DNA from 3 places in the Arthrobacter sp. 2762 genome. Region 1 is predicted to be linked to each of the others. Evidence: riboswitches for the same ligand, from Rfam matches in the RefSeq annotation. Region 1 holds a riboswitch; each other region holds the start of a gene.
What was found. Region 1 has a riboswitch for glycine ahead of cycA (D-serine/D-alanine/glycine transporter). Riboswitches for the same ligand answer to the same signal wherever they lie in the genome.
Positions count from the first base shown of each region.

Region 2: linked by a shared signal. The riboswitch ahead of gcvP (aminomethyl-transferring glycine dehydrogenase) and the one ahead of cycA (D-serine/D-alanine/glycine transporter) in region 1 are both predicted to bind glycine.
Region 3: linked by a shared signal. The riboswitch ahead of gcvP (aminomethyl-transferring glycine dehydrogenase) and the one ahead of cycA (D-serine/D-alanine/glycine transporter) in region 1 are both predicted to bind glycine.

Region 1 covers NZ_JBEPSI010000001.1:70,430-76,837, reverse strand. The annotation lists gene ABIE18_RS00335 (FAD/NAD(P)-binding protein) at 1-1,584, shown strand, start outside; glycine riboswitch at 1,659-1,757, shown strand; gene cycA (D-serine/D-alanine/glycine transporter) at 1,891-3,378, shown strand; gene ABIE18_RS00325 (ExeM/NucH family extracellular endonuclease) at 3,460-6,408, opposite strand, start outside.
Region 2 covers NZ_JBEPSI010000008.1:214,709-221,116, reverse strand. The annotation lists gene ABIE18_RS16145 (cyclodeaminase/cyclohydrolase family protein) at 87-737, shown strand; gene ABIE18_RS16140 (MFS transporter) at 750-2,300, opposite strand; gene ABIE18_RS16135 (TetR/AcrR family transcriptional regulator) at 2,375-2,914, shown strand; glycine riboswitch at 3,008-3,105, shown strand; gene gcvP (aminomethyl-transferring glycine dehydrogenase) at 3,290-6,136, shown strand; gene gcvT (glycine cleavage system aminomethyltransferase GcvT) at 6,152-6,408, shown strand, end outside.
Region 3 covers NZ_JBEPSI010000006.1:312,283-318,690, forward strand. The annotation lists gene ABIE18_RS13825 (PucR family transcriptional regulator) at 1-1,535, shown strand, start outside; glycine riboswitch at 1,610-1,708, shown strand; gene gcvP (aminomethyl-transferring glycine dehydrogenase) at 1,857-4,724, shown strand; gene gcvT (glycine cleavage system aminomethyltransferase GcvT) at 4,740-5,876, shown strand; gene gcvH (glycine cleavage system protein GcvH) at 6,115-6,408, shown strand, end outside.

The DNA of each region.
Region 1 (6,408 bases):
GGACGGTACCTGCGGCAGACTTTGGCGGACCTGCTTCAGCGAATGCCCGACGGCGTGGAGGTCACCTTCCATGAGACGATCGCCGTAGCGGCGCGCCCGGTCCCGGCGACCTCAGGCACCACAGGTGGGCAAACTTTCGACGTCGAACTGGCCGACGGCACTACGCTCACCGTCGGCTCGGTGGTCCTCGCGCTGGGGCACATCGAGTCCCGTTTGAATCCGGAGCAGCGTTCGTTCCAACGGGCGGCCGATGAGCACGGCCTCCTCTACTTCCCACCTGCACCGCCGGCCGACGTCGACTGGCAGCGGGTGCCGGACAACGAGCCCGTCCTGGTGCGCGGGATGGGACTGAATTTCTTCGACGTCATGGGCCAGCTGACTGAGGGGCGCGGAGGCAAGTTCGTCGAAGCCGGCGTACCGGGAGCCGGAGTTCTCGAGTACCGGCCCTCGGGCAGGGAACCCAAGATCATCGCGGCGTCCCGGCGCGGCACCCCATACCGGGCAAAGGCCGGCCTGAGTGGGTATTACCCCAGCAGCATCACCATGCGTTACCTGACCGAGGCAGCGGTGGACCGCTTCAGGGCAGCCGGTATCCAGCCCGGATTTGACCATGACCTTTGGCCGCTCCTGCACCGCGACGCCTTGTGGGCTTATTACTCCACCCTGGCCAGGTCGCAGCCTGCGGCCATTCGCGATGCAGCGCAGTTCCTCGCGGACCTCGAGGATGCCTTGCAGCCCCACGCGCACACCACTGCCAAGTGGGAAAGCGACGTCGCCGCCCTGGTGGACAAGCACGTGGTTGCCTCCCGCCGACTCAATGTCCGTGGGCTCGCTGCGCCGTTGGCCGGCCGGACGTTCGCATCACGCCGGGAACTGGACCTGGCGGTAACGGCCTATCTCGACGACGACGCACGACGCTCCGCACTGGGCGAAGCGGACCCCGTGAAGATGGCAATAGGCGCCCTGCACACCGGCAGGGCGATCCTGAAGTCCGTTGTGGCAGACGGTGGTATCACGGACGAATCGTGGGTCGCTGAACTGCGGGGATGGTTCGAATCGTTCGTTGAAGGCCTTGCAAGCGGAGCCCCGGCACTGCGCTCGGAGCAGTTGGCTGCTTTGGCGCGTGCCGGCGTCGTTGGTTTTGTTGGACCCGATCCGAAGTTCAGCGTGGATAGAAGCGCCAAGGTTTTCCGGGCAGCCTCGCCATGGGTCCACGACGGGCCAGCCGAGGCACCCACTTTGATCGAAGCGATGTCACCGGCCAACAGGGTGGGCATCAATATTTCCCCACTCTTGGAACAACTCATGGCCGACGGCCTTGTGCGAACCAAAATCATGATGAGTGCCGAGGGTACGCCGGTGCAGACGACCGGACTGGATGTGGAACCGCACCCGTATCGGCCCGTGGCGTCCAACGGCTCTGTGACCCGGGGGATGTATGTTTTGGGCCTGCAATTGTCCGCGACCCAATGGGGAACAGCCATTGCTGCAGAGGCGCGTCCGGCAACCGGGAAGGCTTACGCCAGTGGCCAGCGAACCCTGCGGGATGCCGACGAGATCGCGCGTAGCATTCTGGGCAGCTAGCTGCCTTCGTTTGCGGCGAGTCCAATGCTTCGCTAGTGTGTGAGCTGCATCACCGGCAAAGTGGTGCGCGCTTTTGATCTGCGGCGGGAGAGTTCTGCCGGTACATCACGTCAGGCGCCGTAGGAGCAAACCCTCCCCAGGAATCTCTCAGGCCCATGTACCGCCGCGGCGAGGCAACTCTGGAAAGCAGTCCGGGCAACCGGGCTCACCGAAGGTGCAAGCAGGCCACCCCTGCGGAAACTCTCAGGTCCACCTACAGAGTGGGGAGGAACCCGAATCATCGTGGCACCCAGTGCCGCCTGAACAATGGAGTTCCTCTTGACGATTCAGCGCCCACCATCCTCCGTCTCGCATCCAGCAGACTCACCACACCTCGAACGGCAGCTCAGTAACCGCCACATCCAGCTGATCGCGATAGGCGGTGCAATTGGCACGGGCCTGTTCATGGGCTCGGGAAAGACCATTTCTGCAGCTGGTCCCTCCGTCATTTTCGTGTACATGATCATCGGCTTCATGCTCTTCTTCGTCATGCGCGCCATGGGCGAGTTGCTCCTGAGCAACCTGAACTATAAATCCTTCAGCGACTTTGCAGCGGACCTGCTGGGTCCCTGGGCCGGGTTCTTCACGGGCTGGACCTACTGGTTCTGCTGGGTCATTACCGGCATCGCTGACGTCATCGCGATCGCCGGGTACTCCAAGGAGCTCTGGCCTTCCCTTCCACTCTGGGTGCCCGGATTGATCACCATCGGCATCCTGTTGCTCCTGAACCTGGCTACGGTGAAAGCATTCGGCGAGACCGAATTCTGGTTCGCCCTCATCAAGATTGTGGCTATCGCGGCCCTCATCATCGTCGGTCTGTTCATGATTTTCAGCGGCTTCCAGTCCGATGCGGGACCGGCCAGCTTCACCAACCTGTGGAGCCACGGTGGCTTCTTCCCCAACGAATTCATGGGCTTCGTCGCCGGTTTCCAGATCGCCGTCTTCGCTTTCGTCGGCATTGAACTGGTAGGCACCACGGCCGCCGAGGCCAAGGACCCGGAGAAGAACCTGCCCAAGGCCATCAACTCGATTCCGATCCGAGTGCTGCTCTTCTATGTGGGAGCCCTCATCATCCTGATGTCCGTCACCCCGTGGACACAGTTCGCGGCTGGACACAGCCCATTCATTGCCATGTTCTCCCTGGCCGGCCTGGGCGCCGCAGCTACCATCGTCAACCTGGTGGTGCTCAGCTCTGCGATGTCCTCAGCCAACTCGGGTATTTACTCCACGTCCCGCATGGTTTATGGCCTGGCCCAGGAAGGCGACGCCCCGGCTGTGTTCGGCGCGCTCTCAGGACGCAAAGTACCCCGCAACGCCCTGTTCCTTTCCTGCGTCCTGCTGCTGTCCGGCGTCGTCCTCATGTACGCAGGGCAGGACATCGGCAAGGCGTTCGACATGGTGACCACCGTGTCTGCTGTCTGCTTCGTGTTCGTATGGTCCATCATCCTGGCCAGCTACCTTGCGTTCCGCAAGCGGCGGCCACACCTGCATGATTCTTCGGCGTTCAAAATGCCAGGCGGCGTGGTGATGGTGTGGGTGGTCTTCGCATTCTTTGCCTTCGTGCTCTGGACCCTGACCACGCAGCCGGACACTTTTGCTGCGCTGCTGGCCACGCCGCTGTGGTTCCTGATTCTGGGGGTGGCCTGGGTCATCCTGCGTCGCCGGCCGGCACATCTGGTTCGCTATGGGGAGTTCCAAGCGCAGCTTGAGAAGGACGCGAAGCGCGCGGAGGAACCCGAGCTCGCTCAGAAGTAGCTGACAATCCACAAAGGCCTGCCCCTCACGAGTCATCTTTGTGAGGGGCAGGCCTTTTGGCGGGTCATGCGAAGGGGCTTCTTAGCCCCTCAGGCACTTCTGGTACTCCAGCCAGGCCCACGCGTAGCGCAGCCAGCCTACGACGTCGTACCACTGAGTCGGCTTGGTGGGCTCAGTGCACAGCGGCGGGTTCGGACCGGTCCCAGCCACGGTCACCAAAGCCTTCACTACGGTTCCGGACTCGACGGCGGTGAGCACCAATGTGCCGGTGCCTGCAGCTGCCGCCGCGGGAACCTTGAGGTTCACGGTGGCTGTGCCTGCCGTTACCGGCACGGATTCGAGCGTCGTCGCCGCGCCCTTGCTGTCCACGAAGATGGCTTTGAGGGCGGTGTTGGCCGGGCTGCCGATCGAGGTGAGATTCAGCTTGGAGACAGCGAGTGCCATGGGCTCACCCGCCTGGACTTCTGCCGCAGTGGTGTTGACCACGGCAACTGACCGGCGCGCGAAGTCCGGAGACACCGGGTTGTGCTCACGGAGGTACTTGATCCAGGCATCGCGGTCCACCAAGCCGGTGTCCTTCGTGTTGCTGCCTTCCTTGAAGATCCGGAAGTTGTCGCCACCCGTAGCCAGGAAGCTGAAAGTCCCAATTCTGTACTGCTTGGCGGGGTCCATCACTGTCCCGTTCACCCAAATACCGGTGACGCGGTCGCCTGCTGGGCGGGTGGCGTCGTAGGTGTAGTTGACGTTCTTGGACAGTCCCAGCTGCTGGTAGGGACGGCTGGGAACAGTTCCGTCAACGTTGGTCTGCCACTGCTGCTCAAGAAGGGTCTTGAACTGGGCGCCCGTGAGGGATGTGGTCCACAGGTTGTTCACGAACGGCAGGACCGCGTTGGCCTCGGCGTAGGTGATGGTGCCGTCCGGCGCGTAGTAGAGCTCGTTACGCAGGCCGCCGGGGTTCACGACGCCGATCTCCGCCGCACCCAGTTCAGGCGCCTTGAGCGTGTCCGCCAAGGAGTCCGCTACCAGGTTTCCGAGAGTGGATTCGTTCGCGCGGTCGTCCCGCTTGGGGGCGCCGCCAGCCGGATCCGGAGTGAAGGCGGTGGTGATATCAGCTGTCACTGCGCCAACGGGCTGATTCCCGATCACGGCAGCCTCGGCGAGAGCCTTATCCACGATCGCCTTGACCGCGGCCACCCGAGGATAGGCGGCAACGAGGCTTTCCGAAGTGTCCGTTGTACGATCCACCACGGCGGCTTTATAGCCTGTGACGGTTTTCGTGGCGGTATCGATGGTGAGAGTCACGCTTCCCACGTTTTCGCCGTAGTTGCCGGTCTGCACAATGGGCCGGGTTTTGCCGGTGGGCTGTCCGTTAGCATCCAGCAGGGGTGCATCCCAGGCGTATTCCTTGTGGGTGTGGCCGGTGAAGATGGCGGCTACGTCAGGGGTGGTCTCGTTGACGAGCTTGGCGAACGGTCCGCCGGCTGCGACTTCCTGCTCCAGGGTGGCACCCTCCGGTGTGCCCGATGCTGCACCGTCGTGATTTTCAACGATGATCAGATCGGCAAGGTTTTCTGCTTTGATCTTGGCGGCGACCCGATTAATGGCCTCCACTGGGTCACCGAACTCGAGATCCGTAATTCCGGCCGGCGTCACCAAGGACGGAACTTCCTGCGTGACCGTACCAATGACTGCCACCCGCATGCCGTTCATGTCCAGGACCTTGTACTCCGGCAGTACCGGAGTCCTAGTGCCCTTCTGGTAAACGTTCGCGCCCAGGTAGGCAAACTTCGCGTTGGTACCATCGGCGATGACGCGGTCGCGCAGATCCTGCCACCCGCCGTCGAACTCGTGGTTGCCTACTGCGGAAGCCCCGAGTTCCAGGGCGTTCAGGATATCGATGGTCGGCTGGTCCTTGGCAACCGAGGAAGCGAAGAGTGAAGCGCCGATGTTGTCGCCGGCAGAAATGAAGGCAGTTGCCCCGGGGGCGGCCGCAGCGCGGAGCTTCTCCACAGTGCCGGCGAAGAGGACAGTGTTGGAGTCGATCCGGCCGTGGAAGTCGTTGATGCCAAGGAACTGCAGGTCAACAGTGGCTGGCGCATCCGATCCCAGGTTCATACCCACTACCACGGGATCATGGTCGCTTGCACGGAACTCGTCCCCGGCATAGTAGTTGGTCACATTGTTGTTATACCTGCTGTACTCCAGCGCCACGGACTCGACGGAGTTGATGTTCCAAATGTCGGTTCCCCTGACTATCCCGGCCGCTGCCGGGGAAGCAAGGATGTGGTCCAGCGAGCCCACCATGCCCCCGAAGAGGTAAGAATGCTTGCCGGTACCAGCTTCAAGGTCGGCGTAGCCTGCGCCAGTGAGGACATTGATGGGGTCTTCCTTGGCATAGGCGTTGAAGTCGCCGATCAGGAAGACCTTGTCCGTGCCCTTGGAGGCCTGGAGGTCCTTGGAGAAGGCGAGCAGTGATGCAGCCTGCTTGGTGCGGGCTATGTTGGAGGCGCCCTGGCCCTTGTCCGTGTCATCCGGGGTGGCGGCGGACCCCTTTGACTTGAAGTGGTTCACAATTGCGATGAACTTCTTGTCGTCGTCCGCGCCGACGGGCTTGAAGACCTGCGCCAGCGGTTTGCGGGCGCTGGCAAAGGCCACGGTGTCGTTGTGGATGATTGACTCCCCGAGCGGCTCGGCTACGGCCTTCTTGTAAATGAACGCGGTGCGGATCATATCCTCATCGCTTAGAGGGGGAGCGTTGGCGGGTGTCCGCACGTAGTCCCATACGCCAGGCGTCTTCACGTTGAGGGCGTCCACCAGCTTGGACAAAGCATCATCACGGTTCTTGCCGAACTGGGCGGAGTTCTCGATTTCCTCAAGGGATACGACGTCCGCACCGGCCCTGGTAATTGCAGCGACGATCTTGCTCTGTTGGCGTTGGAGGTTTTCAGCATTGGCAGCGCCGCGGGCATTGCAACCTTCTTTGACCGTGATCGGATTCCCGTCCCGGTCGGTGTAGAAAATGCAGCCGCT
Region 2 (6,408 bases), on a different contig from region 1:
CGACGCCGCAGGTCTGGCCAGTGTATCGACGTCATCAGACAACGACGGCGACCCACACCTTTGCGCTTCAGGGCAAACTTGGTTGCATGGAATCTTCACAAGAGATCACTACCCAACGCTCAACGGTCGAGGATTGGACCAAGGCTCTGGCAGAGTCCAGCGGATCACCTGGTGGAGGCGCAGGAACAGGTGTAATGCTGGCCATTGCCGCATCCCTGGCTTCCATGGTTGCTGGTTATACGGAGGCGCCCGGGCAGCAGTTGGCCGATCTTCACGCCCGGGCCCGCTCCCTCCGCGAAACCGCCCTGAAGCTGGCTGACGACGACGCAACGGCGTCAAAGGCTTTCGGTGCGGCCTTCCGGCTTGATCCTGGCCCGGACCGGGAGCAGGCAATCCACCGGGCATCCGTCGATGCTGCCAAGGCGTCCGCGGTCCTCGGGGACCATGCCATCGAAGCCATCGAGGACCTGGGATGGCTTGCTGCCAACGGGAACCCGGCGCTCATTGCTGATGTGGTGGTGGGGTTCGGAGCCCTCAGGGCGGCGATCGCAGGAGCCCGGACCAACGTGAGCTTTGATCTCGGGTCGCTCAGATCCGCAGGCGCGTCGCTTGATGAGATCAAGGAAAAGCACCCTGAATTGTGGGCAACGGTAGGGCGGCTCAGCGATGCCCTGGACCGCATTGACCAGCTGGTGGCCGCCATAGATGGCAAGGCTGCACCTACGGACGGCCACTGATTCCCGCGGCGCCTACTGCGCTTTGGGAACCCGCCGGAGCACGACGGCGGCAAGCACTGCCGCGCAAGCCATCAGTACCAGCCCAATCGCCGCAGTGATGTGGACGCCGGATTCGAAGGCTACCCGGGCGGCGGCTGTCAGGGCATCCGATAGCGGAGCGGGTAGTGCCGAAGCAGCATCCACGGCGCCGGCCAGCGTTTCTCCCGATTTCCCGGCCGCTTGCGTGGACAAGCCCTCCGGGATGACGAGGTTGTGCTGGTAGGACGCGGTGAGGATCGAGCCCAGCACGGCCGTTCCCAGGAGCGAACCAAGCTCGTAGCCTGTCTCGGAAATTGCGGACGCCGCTCCGGATTTGTCGGCCGGCACCGAGCCGAGGATGAGGTCGTTGGAGATGGTTTCCGCTGCGCCTACGCCGACGGCGAGGACAGTCAAGGCTGACAACAGGAACACAGGTCCGCTGCCGTGATCACCCACAGCTACCACCAAATAGCCCGCCGCGCTGAGGGTAAGGCCGCCGGCCACAACGAATCCTGGCCGGATGCGCTTTACCAGCGGGACCACCACCAGGCCGGCGATGATGGTTGCCAGGAGCGCCGGAATCATTGCGATGCCCGCTTCCATGGGGGACTGGCCCTCAACAAGTTGCAGGTGCTGGGCGAAGAAGTAGATGAAGCCCGTCATGGAAAACAAGGACAGGACGTTGGCCACGATTGCGGTACTGAACACTTTGTTCCTGAACAAAGAGACGTCCAGCATGGGACTCTGGATCCGCCGCTGGCGCCGGACAAACAGAACGCCCATCACCAGGCCGAAGACCATGAAGGCCGCTGCCGACGCCCCGAATCCGTGAACAGCGAATTCCTTGATGCCGTACACGAACGGAGCCATGGTGATCACGGACAGCGCGATGCTGGGCACGTCCACACGGCCAGGATTGGCGTCCTTGGATTCGGGAATGAGGACCCTGCCGAAAGCGAGGAGGGGCAGGAGCAAGAAGGTCGCCACCAGGAAGACGGCACCCCACCAGAAGTGTTCCACCAGCCAGCCACCAAAGATCGGGCCAAGGGCGGCGCCGCCAGAGAATCCGGCAGCCCATACGGCGATCGCGAGCCGCCGGCGGTTCGGATCAGCAAAGATGTTCCGGATCAAGGACAACGTTGAAGGCATCAACATCGCGCCGAACACGCCAAGTGCGGCGCGGCCGGCAATCAGCCATTCCGCGGAAGGTGCGAACGCCGTAGCAGCCGAAACCGCCGCGAAGCCTGTGCTGCCGATCAGCAGCAGCCGCCGTCGTCCGATCCTGTCGCCAAGGTTGCCCATGGAAACGAGCAGCGCCGCCAACACGAGCGGGTAGGCGTCAATGATCCACAGCAGTTGCACGCCACCTACATCCAGGGAGCGGGCAATTTCGGGCAGGGCGAAGGTGAGCGCGGTGTTGTCTACGGCCACCAGCAGCACCGGGAACATCAGGAGTGCCAGGGCCGTCCAATCGCGCCACGGTGCCGTCTGACCCATCAGGGAATGAGCGGAACGGGGTGCTTGGGTTGAGGACGGCGTGAACATGGCACCAACTATACCGTCCAGACGGTATAGTTTCAAATTCAACACCATCAAACGCCGTAGGGAATGATGTAGTCATGCCACGAAAACCAGTTGCCCGGGATGCGGTCCTGGATGCCTACGAAGCCCTCCTTATCGAGGTGGGGGAGCGGGCTGCCACGCTTGACGCCGTCGCAAAGCGGGCAGGTGTCTCCAAGGGTGGACTGCTTTACCACTTCCCCAACAAGGAATCGCTGATCAGCGCCCTGCTGGAGCGCTTGGATGAGTTGGCCCAGGCAGACATCGAAAAAATGAAGACTGCGCCCGATGGCAGCGCTGCTTACTTCATTCGGACCTCGCTGTGGGCCGGGACCCCCATGGACCGGGCGTTCGTCGCGGCTACACGGCTGGCAGAAGTTGCCCATGAAGAGACCCGGCTACGGTTCAGCGGAATCCAGCAGCAGTGGCTGGACGTCCTGGCCGAGGATGTGGGTCCGGAGGTAGCCAAAGCCGTCAGTTATATGGGTGACGGCCTGTATTTCAATGCCATGTTCGAGGGTGGCCAGGAAGGCGGCAAGCCCGGGCGGGAGGTCGACGTCGAGATCCTGCTGGGAGTCCTGGACCGGCTCCGCAAGTAGCGGGTCGCCCATTTGCGGCGACGCCTCCGACGTAGGACAATTGAGTCTTGTGGTGCGTCTTTACAGAGGCACGCAAACAATAGAATATGCCTTTGATCTGCGGCGGGAGAGTCCTGCAAGCAAGTGATGCGGGCGCCGTAGGAGCAAACCCTCCCCAGGAATCTCTCAGGCCCACGCACCGCCGCGGCGAGGCAACTCTGGAAAGTAGCAGGCCTTTTGCTGCGCCCTTTGGCGCGGAAGAAATGCTGTGCTCACCGACGGTGCAAGCGATCGTTGTGCAAGCAACACGCGGAAACTCTCAGGTCCAATACAGAGCGGGGAGGAACCCAGCCGCTGTGGCGTACCCAAACGCCGCCCAAGTAATGGAGTTCCTTCGTGACGGTTAGTTCAGCCTCCACCACCTTCGTCGATCGGCATATTGGCGCCCGCCGCCAGGCCGACATTGACACCATGCTCAAGACGGTCGGCTACGACACCGTTGATTCGCTGGTTGATACGGCCGTTCCCAACGACATCCGCCAAGACGTTGCCCTCACCCTCGAAAACGCGCTCAGCGAAGTTGAGGTCCTGGCCGAGCTGCGCAAGCTTGCGTCCAAGAACAAGACCGCCGTCCAGATGATCGGCCAGGGCTACTACGACACCGTCACGCCGCCGGTTATCCGCAGGAACATCCTCGAATCCCCGGCCTGGTACACCGCATACACGCCTTACCAGCCGGAAATCTCGCAGGGCCGCCTGGAAGCTCTGCTGAACTTCCAGACCATGGTCCAGGACCTCGTGGGCCTGCCGATCGCCAACGCCTCCCTGCTGGACGAAGCGACGGCTGTGGCAGAGGCCGTGCTCATGATGCGCCGGGCCAACAAGAACAAGGCAGCCCATGACGGGAAGACCGTCCTCGACGCCGACTGCCTCCCCCAGACCATCGCTATCGTGAAGGGCCGCGCTGAGGCGCTCGGTTTCGAAGTTGAGGTCGCCGACCTTTCGCTCGGCCTCCCGGAAGGCGCCATCAACGGCGTCGTCCTGCAGCAGCCCGGCGTTTCCGGCCGCGTGTTCGATCACTCCGCCGTCATCGCTGACGCCAAGGAACGCGGTGCACTGGTCACGGTCGCAGCAGACCTTCTCTCCCTGACGCTCATTACCCCTCCGGGCGAGCAAGGTGCGGACATCGCCGTCGGTTCCGCCCAGCGTCTCGGTGTTCCGCTGTTCTTCGGTGGCCCCCACGCTGCGTACATGGCCGTCCAGAAGGGTCTCGAGCGTTCGATGCCTGGCCGTCTGGTGGGCGTTTCCAAGGACGACGCCGGTGTCCCCGCCTACCGCTTGGCGCTGCAGACCCGCGAGCAGCACATCCGCCGCGAGAAGGCCACGTCCAACATCTGCACCGCGCAGGCGTTGCTGGCCATCGTCGCCTCCATGTACGCCGTCTACCACGGACCCGAAGGCCTGAAGGCAATCGCAGAAACCGCCCACGGTCACGCCCGCACCCTTGCAGCGTCACTGAAGGCTGCCGGCGTCGAGGTCCTTCACACATCCTTCTTTGACACCATTACAGTCCGCGTTCCTGGCAAGGCTGCCGAGGTTGTAGCTGCTGCCGAGGCCAAGGGCATCAACCTGCGCGGCATTGACGCTGATCTGGTGGGCATTTCTGTTGACGAGACCACTACATCAGAGGTTGTTCGCAGCGTCCTGGATGTCTTCGGCGCTAACGTGCTTGAGTCCGCAGAAGGTTTCGCGCTTGAGGCTTCCATTGAGCGCTCGAGCGACTTCATGCAGCACCCGGTGTTCAACACGCACCGCTCCGAAACCCAGCTCCTGCGCTACATCCGCAAGCTCTCGGACCGTGACCTTGCACTGGATCGCACCATGATTCCGTTGGGTTCCTGCACCATGAAGCTCAATGCCACGGCCGAGATGGAAGCCATTTCCTGGCCCGAGTTCGCCTCGATCCATCCGTTCGCTCCGGATTCCCAGACAGAGGGCTGGCGTGAACTGATCACCGATCTTGAGTCCCAGCTGACTGAGATCACCGGCTACGATCAGGTCTCCATCCAGCCGAACGCCGGTTCGCAGGGTGAGCTCGCCGGCCTCCTCGCGATCCGCGGTTATCACCTGTCCCGCGGCGACGAGCAGCGCAACGTGTGCCTGATTCCTGCTTCTGCGCACGGCACCAACGCTGCTTCCGCAGTGCTGGCCGGTATGAAAGTTGTTGTGGTGGCCACCGCTCCCGATGGCACCATCGATCACGTTGACCTCAAGGCCAAGATCGAAGCAAACAGGGACGCCCTCTCGGCCATCATGATCACCTACCCGTCCACGCACGGCGTGTACGACGCCGACGTCCGGGAAGTGTGCGACGCTATCCACGAAGCCGGCGGCCAGGTCTACATCGATGGCGCCAACCTCAACGCACTCGTTGGGCTCGCGCAGCCGGGCAAGTTCGGCGGCGACGTATCGCACCTGAACCTGCACAAGACGTTCTGCATCCCGCACGGTGGTGGCGGACCCGGTGTTGGTCCGGTCGCGGCCAAGGCACACCTGGCGCCGTTCATGCCTGGTGACGCTGCTTCGTGGACCGAAGGCAATGACGTCCCGATTTCGGCCTCCCGTTTCGGTTCGGCCGGTGTGCTCCCGATTTCCTGGGCTTACGTGAAGCTCATGGGCGGCCAGGGGCTCACCGAAGCCACCAAGTCCGCCCTGCTGGCTGCGAACTACATTGCTTCCCGGCTCAACGAGCACTTCCCCGTGCTCTACACCGGCGAGGGCGGGCTCGTAGCCCACGAGTGCATCCTGGACCTCCGTGAACTGACTGCCCGCACAGGCGTTACAGCTGAAGATGTTGCCAAGCGCCTCATCGACTTCGGCTTCCACGCTCCCACGCTGGCGTTCCCGGTTGCCGGAACCCTTATGGTGGAGCCCACAGAGTCTGAGGACCTCGTGGAGATCGACCGTTTCATCGAAGCCATGATCACCATCCGCGCCGAAATCGAGCAGGTCGCCACCGGCGATTTCACTGTTGAGAACTCGCCGCTGCGCAAGGCACCCCACACGGCTGCCGCCGTCGTAAGTTCTGACTGGGACCGCGCATACCCGCGTGAGCAGGCCGCGTTCCCCGTCCACCACCTCAAGCAGGACAAGTACTTCCCGCCCGTTGGCCGCATCGACGGCGCAGCAGGAGACCGCAACCTGGTCTGCTCCTGCCCTCCGATCGAAGACTTCGAAAACTAAAGGACGGTCCTGCAAATGACTGAGAACTACACTGCTCTCTACGAAGAGCACAAGAAACTGGGCGCGTCCTTCACGGATTTCGGCGGCTGGCAGATGCCCCTTAAGTACTCCTCCGAGTTGGCCGAGCACCACGCCGTCCGCAAGTCCGCCGGCCTGTTCGACCTCTCCCACATGGGCGAAGTCTGGGTCACCGGACCGGACGCGGCGGCGTTCCTGGACTATGCGCTGGTAGGCAAAATTTCCGCCATGGCCGAGGGCAAGGCCAAGTACTC
Region 3 (6,408 bases), on a different contig from region 1:
TCACCGTCGCCGAGCTCGTGGCGGAACCCCAACTGGGGCTCACCCTCCTTGCCGGTGAAGCTGGCCGCGACAATCGGATCACTTGGGCTCACACTTCAGACCTGCCCCGGCTGTGGGAATGGGTTACCGGCGGCGAGCTCATGATGACCAATGGGCTGTCGATTCCCGCCGATGCCGCAGGACAAGTGGCGCTCGCAGAGGCACTCATGGACAGTGGGGCAAGCGCCTTGGCGATCGGCGAGAAGATGCACGCACCCCCGCTGACGCAGGAATTCCTTGATGCCTGCGACCGGCTGCCGTTGCCGCTGATCAACATCCCGTACCCGCTGCCGTTCATCGCGATCGCCCGCTCGGTTGCCGAATCTTCCCTGCTCGAAGAGTCCCGGCGTTTGCGGCAAACAGCCAGGGTCTACGACCTTCTCCGCACGGCCGGAGCCTCCGAGGACCATTGGCAGAGCCTGGTCCAACGGCTTGCCGCCGAACTGGACGCGGAACTGTTCGTGGTGGATCGCCGCTGCCTCCATCCCTGGCACCCCGAGGGACAGCGGCTCCCGGAGTTCCTCGCGAATGAATGGGCTCCGCTTTCCGGGCAGGTGTCCTTGGCGGGCAAGAATTTCCAGTGGCACCGGATCAGGGGCCGGCACGTGCTGACCATGGACATCCCGACCCACGCCAACGCGCTCCTCGTGGTGCTGCCCAACAGCGAACCGCACCCGGACGCCGTCGTACTCCTGCACGCGGCAACCGTGCTGGGACTGCAGCTCTCGCGCATCGTCCTGTCTCTGGAAGGCCGCCACCGGCTGGCTGGCGAGTTCCTGCTGCAGGCCATGGATGGGCGCTTGGGCGCGGCCGAGATGGAGAGCAGGCTGGCAACTTTTGGGGTTCCGCCACAGGAATTCCTGCTCGCCTCCATGGCAGCGGATGCGGTCATTTCAGCGGGGCCGGTTGCGGGGCCGGCCCAAGCAGCGAACGACGGCGACAGGCTGGCCAACGTGCACATCGAACTGTGGCGGCACGGGGTTGCGTCGGCTTCGTTGAAGCGGAACAGCCGGCTGCACGTGGTGGTCCCCGCTGATGTGCCGGACGACGTCCTGGTTCATTGTGCCGGGGCGGATGCAGCGATCGGAATCAGCGCTCCGGCGGCAGTGGCCGGCATTCAGCGCGCGCTGCAGGAGTCCCTCTGGGCGCTCGGATCGGCCCGGGCGAACAAGCTTGGCCTGGCCCGATATGCGCAGGGACCGTCGTGGCTCGGGCTGACAGGTTTCGAGGAAGGAACTGCGCTGGTCAGGCGTCTCCTGGGGCCGATTTTCGATTACGAGCAGAGCCAGGAAGGTGATCTCCTCGTCACGCTGAGGACCTATTTGGACTCGCAGCGTTCGTGGCAAAAGACTGCCGCTGCCCTGTTCGCGCACCGGCAAACCATCATCTACAGGATCCGGAAAATCGGCGAATTGACGGGGCTGGACATGGGTGAAACCTCGACGGTTGCCCAGTTGTGGTTCGCACTCCAGATCCACGAGGCAATGCATCGGTAGGTATCCCTTGCTTGCGCTTTTTCCAGATAACCGGCTATGGTGTGAACCGTGTCACTGAGGTGACGCAATGCTTTTGATCTGTGGCGGGAGAGTCCTGCCGGTACATCCAGTCAGGCGCCGTAGGAGCAAATCCTCCCCAGGAATCTCTCAGGCCCACGTACCGCCACGGCGAGGCAACTCTGGAAAGCAGTCCAGGTAACTGGGCTCACCGACGGTGCAAGCAGGCAACCATTCCTGCGGAATCTCTCAGGTCCAATACAGAGCGGGGAGGAACCCACATCATCGTGGCGCACATAGGGCGCCTGAATCATGGAGTTCCTCTTGACTGTTCAATCAACCCCCACCGCTTTCGCGGACCGGCACATCGGCGCCCGGCGCCAGGCCGACGTTGACACCATGCTCAAGGCAATCGGCTACGACTCCGTAGACGGCCTGGTAGATGTTGCGGTCCCCGATTCCATCCGCCAGGACACCGCCCTGAAGTTGCAGGACGCCCTCACTGAGGTGCAGGTCCTCGCAGAGCTACGGAAGCTCGCGTCCAAGAACAAGACCGCCATCCAGCTGATCGGCCAGGGCTACTACGACACCGTCACGCCGCCGGTTATCCGCCGCAACATCCTGGAAGCTCCGGCCTGGTACACGGCGTACACGCCTTACCAGCCAGAGATTTCGCAGGGCCGCCTCGAAGCGCTCCTGAACTTCCAGACCATGGTCCAGGACCTCACGGGGCTGCCGGTAGCCAACGCTTCGCTGCTGGATGAAGCAACGGCTGTTGCCGAGGCTGTACTGCTCATGCGCCGCGCCAACAAGTCCAAAACTGCCAAGGACGGGAAGACCGTCCTCGACGCCGACCTCCTCCCGCAGACCATCGCGATCGTGAAAGGCCGCGCCGAAGCGCTGGGCTTCGAAGTGGAGATTGCCGACCTTTCGGCGGGCCTTCCCGACGGCGACATCAACGGCATCGTCCTGCAGCAGCCCGGCGTTTCCGGCCGCGTATTCGATCACTCCACCGTGATCGCCGACGCGAAGGAACGCGGTGCGCTGGTGACTGTCGCTGCCGACCTTTTGGCGCTCACCCTCATCACGCCCCCGGGCGAACAAGGTGCCGACATCGCCGTCGGAACTGCGCAGCGCTTTGGTGTTCCGCTGTTCTTCGGCGGCCCCCACGCTGCGTACATGGCCGTCCGCGAAGGCATGGAGCGGACGCTTCCGGGCCGCATCGTGGGCGTCTCCAAGGACAACGCCGGTGTCCCCGCGTACCGACTCGCGCTCCAGACACGCGAGCAGCACATCCGCCGCGAGAAGGCCACGTCCAACATCTGCACGGCCCAGGCGTTGCTCGCCATAGTGGCCTCGATGTACGCGGTTTACCACGGTCCGGAAGGCCTGAAGGCGATCGCCGAAACCGTCCACGGGCACGCCCGCACGCTGGCCACCGCCCTCAAGACCGCTGGCCGTGAACTCGTGTCCGAATCCTTCTTCGACACCCTCACTGTCCGCGTACCAGGCAAGGCCGACAAAGTCATCTCCGCTGCCGAAGCCCGCGGTATCAACCTGCGGCGCATCGACGCTGACACGGTTGGCGTTTCCCTCGATGAAACCACGACGCCGGATGTCCTCTCCGCGGTAGCCGTCGCCTTTGGTGCCGGCCCGGTGAAGGACGCTTCAGGGTTTGAGCTGCCGTCTGATGTGCTCCGCACCAGTGATTTCCTCCAGCACCCGGTGTTCAACACGCACCGTTCCGAGACGCAGCTGTTGCGCTATATCCGCAAGCTGTCCGACCGGGATCTCGCCTTGGACCGCACCATGATCCCGCTGGGATCCTGCACCATGAAGCTGAACGCCACGGCCGAGATGGAAGCAATTTCCTGGCCTGAGTTCGCCTCGATCCACCCGTTGGCTCCCGATCACCAGACCGCTGGCTGGCGCGAGCTCATTGAAGGACTGGAAGCCGACCTCACCGAGATCACCGGCTACGATCAGGTCTCCATCCAGCCGAACGCCGGTTCGCAGGGTGAGCTCGCGGGGCTCCTGGCGATCCGCGGTTACCACCTGTCCCGCGGCGATGACCAGCGCAACGTGTGCCTGATTCCTGCTTCTGCGCACGGCACCAACGCAGCCTCGGCTGTGCTCGCCGGCATGAAAGTTGTTGTAGTGGCCACGGCTCCTGATGGCACCATCGATCACGCCGATCTGGCAGCCAAGATCGAGGCCAACAAGGATGTACTGTCCTGCATCATGATCACGTACCCGTCCACCCACGGCGTGTACGACGCCGACGTCCGGGAGGTTTGCGACTCGATTCACGCTGCCGGCGGACAGGTATACGTTGACGGTGCAAACCTCAACGCACTCGTTGGGCTCGCCCAGCCGGGCAAGTTCGGCGGCGACGTATCGCACCTGAACCTGCACAAGACGTTCTGCATCCCGCACGGTGGTGGCGGACCCGGTGTTGGTCCGGTTGCGGCCAAGGCCCACCTGGCACCTTTCATGCCCAGTGATGCGAACAACGTTTCATCTGAAGGTGGCGTGGCCATCTCTGCATCCCGCTACGGCTCCGCCGGCGTGCTCCCGATTTCCTGGGCATACGTGAAGCTGATGGGCGGCCAAGGCCTCACCGAAGCCACCAAGTCTGCGCTGCTCGCGGCCAACTACGTCGCCTCCCGCTTGGATGAGCACTTCCCAGTCCTTTACACGGGCGAGGGCGGACTCGTAGCCCACGAGTGCATCCTGGACCTCCGCGAGCTGACTGCCCGCACGGGCGTCACCGCTGAGGACGTGGCCAAGCGCCTGATCGACTTCGGTTTCCACGCTCCCACCCTTGCGTTCCCCGTTGCGGGCACTTTGATGGTGGAGCCGACCGAGTCCGAGGACCTGGCTGAGATCGACCGCTTCATTGAGGCCATGATCACCATCCGCGCCGAAATCGAGCAGGTGGCCGCCGGCGATTTCACTGTTGAAAAGTCGCCGCTGCGCAACGCGCCGCACACGGCTGCCGCCGTCGTGAGTTCTGCTTGGGACCGCGACTACACGCGTGAGCAGGCAGCGTTTCCTGTCCACCACCTGAAGCAGGACAAGTACTTCCCGCCTGTTGGCAGGGTCGACGGCGCTGCCGGCGACCGCAACCTGGTGTGCTCCTGCCCGCCCCTCGAAGCGTTCGAGGACACCACTGCAGACTTCGAAAACTAAAGGACGGTCCTGCAAATGACTGAGAACTACACCGCTCTTTACGAGCAGCACAAAAAGGCCGGCGCGTCCTTCACGGATTTCGGCGGCTGGCAGATGCCCCTCAAATACGAGTCCGAGCTTGCTGAGCACCACGCAGTCCGTCAGTCCGCTGGCTTGTTCGACCTCTCCCACATGGGCGAAGTCTGGGTCAGCGGTCCGGACGCAGCAGCGTTCCTGGACTTCGCGCTGGTGGGCAAGTTGTCTGCGGTCGCCGTGGGCAAGGCCAAGTACTCGCTGATCTGCAACGCTGACGGCGGCATCATCGACGACCTCATCTCCTACCGCCGCCCAGCTCCCGAAGAAGGCGTGGATCAGTACCTCGTGGTCCCCAACGCGGGCAACGCCAAGGTAGTCGCGGCGGCATTGCTGGAGCGCGCGGCGGGCTTCGACGTCGTGGTTGACGACGCCTCCGCCGAGACGTCGCTGATTGCAGTGCAGGGTCCGAACGCGGAAGCCATTCTGCTGACCTTGGTTCCCGCTGAGCAGCACGCCCTCGTGACCGAACTGAAGTACTACGCGGCCGTTGAAGTCTCCATTAACGGGCAAGATCTTTTGCTTGCACGCACCGGCTACACCGGCGAAGACGGCTTCGAGATCTACATCCCCAACCTTGACGCAGCTGGCCTTTGGGAAGCACTCCTCGAGGTCGGCGAGGGCCACGGCCTTATTCCCGCGGGCCTTGCAGCGCGTGATTCCCTACGCCTCGAAGCCGGGATGCCGCTCTACGGCAACGAACTCTCCCGCTACGTCAACGCCTACGCCGCAGGCCTTGGCCCGGTGGTTTCCCTGGCCAAGGAAAGCGACTTCAGTGGCAAGGAAGCGCTGACTGCCATCAAGGCTGCCGGCGTCGGATCGACCATTGGCCAAAAGCTCGTCGGCCTCAAAGGTGCAGGCCGCCGCGCAGCCCGCGCCCACTACTCGGTCCTCAAGGACGGCTCACTCATCGGCGAAGTCACCTCCGGCCAGCCGAGCCCGACGCTCGGTTACCCGATCGCCCTGGCGTATGTCGACGTCGAACATTCAGCGCCAGGCACCCTGGTTGACGTCGACCTGCGAGGAAAGTCCGAGCCGTTCGAAGTGGTAGCCCTGCCGTTCTACAAGCGCCAAAAGTAGGTCCCGGTGGGAGTGACATCCTCCGCGGGCTCGGTCGCAGAAGCGCCCGCTGGGCGGACGCGATGGTCCCTTGGACGCCCGCTTCCGGATGTCATTCCCACAGGTACCGCGCGGCTCACCTTGCGCCCGGGACCAGTAGACCGAGGCGACCTGCTGAAAGGCGGGTTCCCCGCCACACGACCCAGCCACGATGTGCGACACAACAGTTTTCAAAACACACGAGAAGTTAGGAATTGGAATGAGCAAAGTAGTTGCCGAGCTGAAGTATTCGGCCGAGCATGAATGGGTTGCTTCGGATGGGGCCGGCCCTGTGGGGATCGGGATCTCTGCGGTTGCTGCGGATGCCTTGGGCGACATTGTGTATGTGGACCTCCCCGAGGTTGGCTCCACGGTTACTGCGGGGGAGACCTGCGGTGAAGTTGAGTCCACGAAGTCCGTGTCCGACCTGTACTCGCCTGTGACGGGCGAGGTGACCGAGATTAACGACGCCGTTGTCGATGATCCTGCCCTGATCAACAACGATCCCTATGGT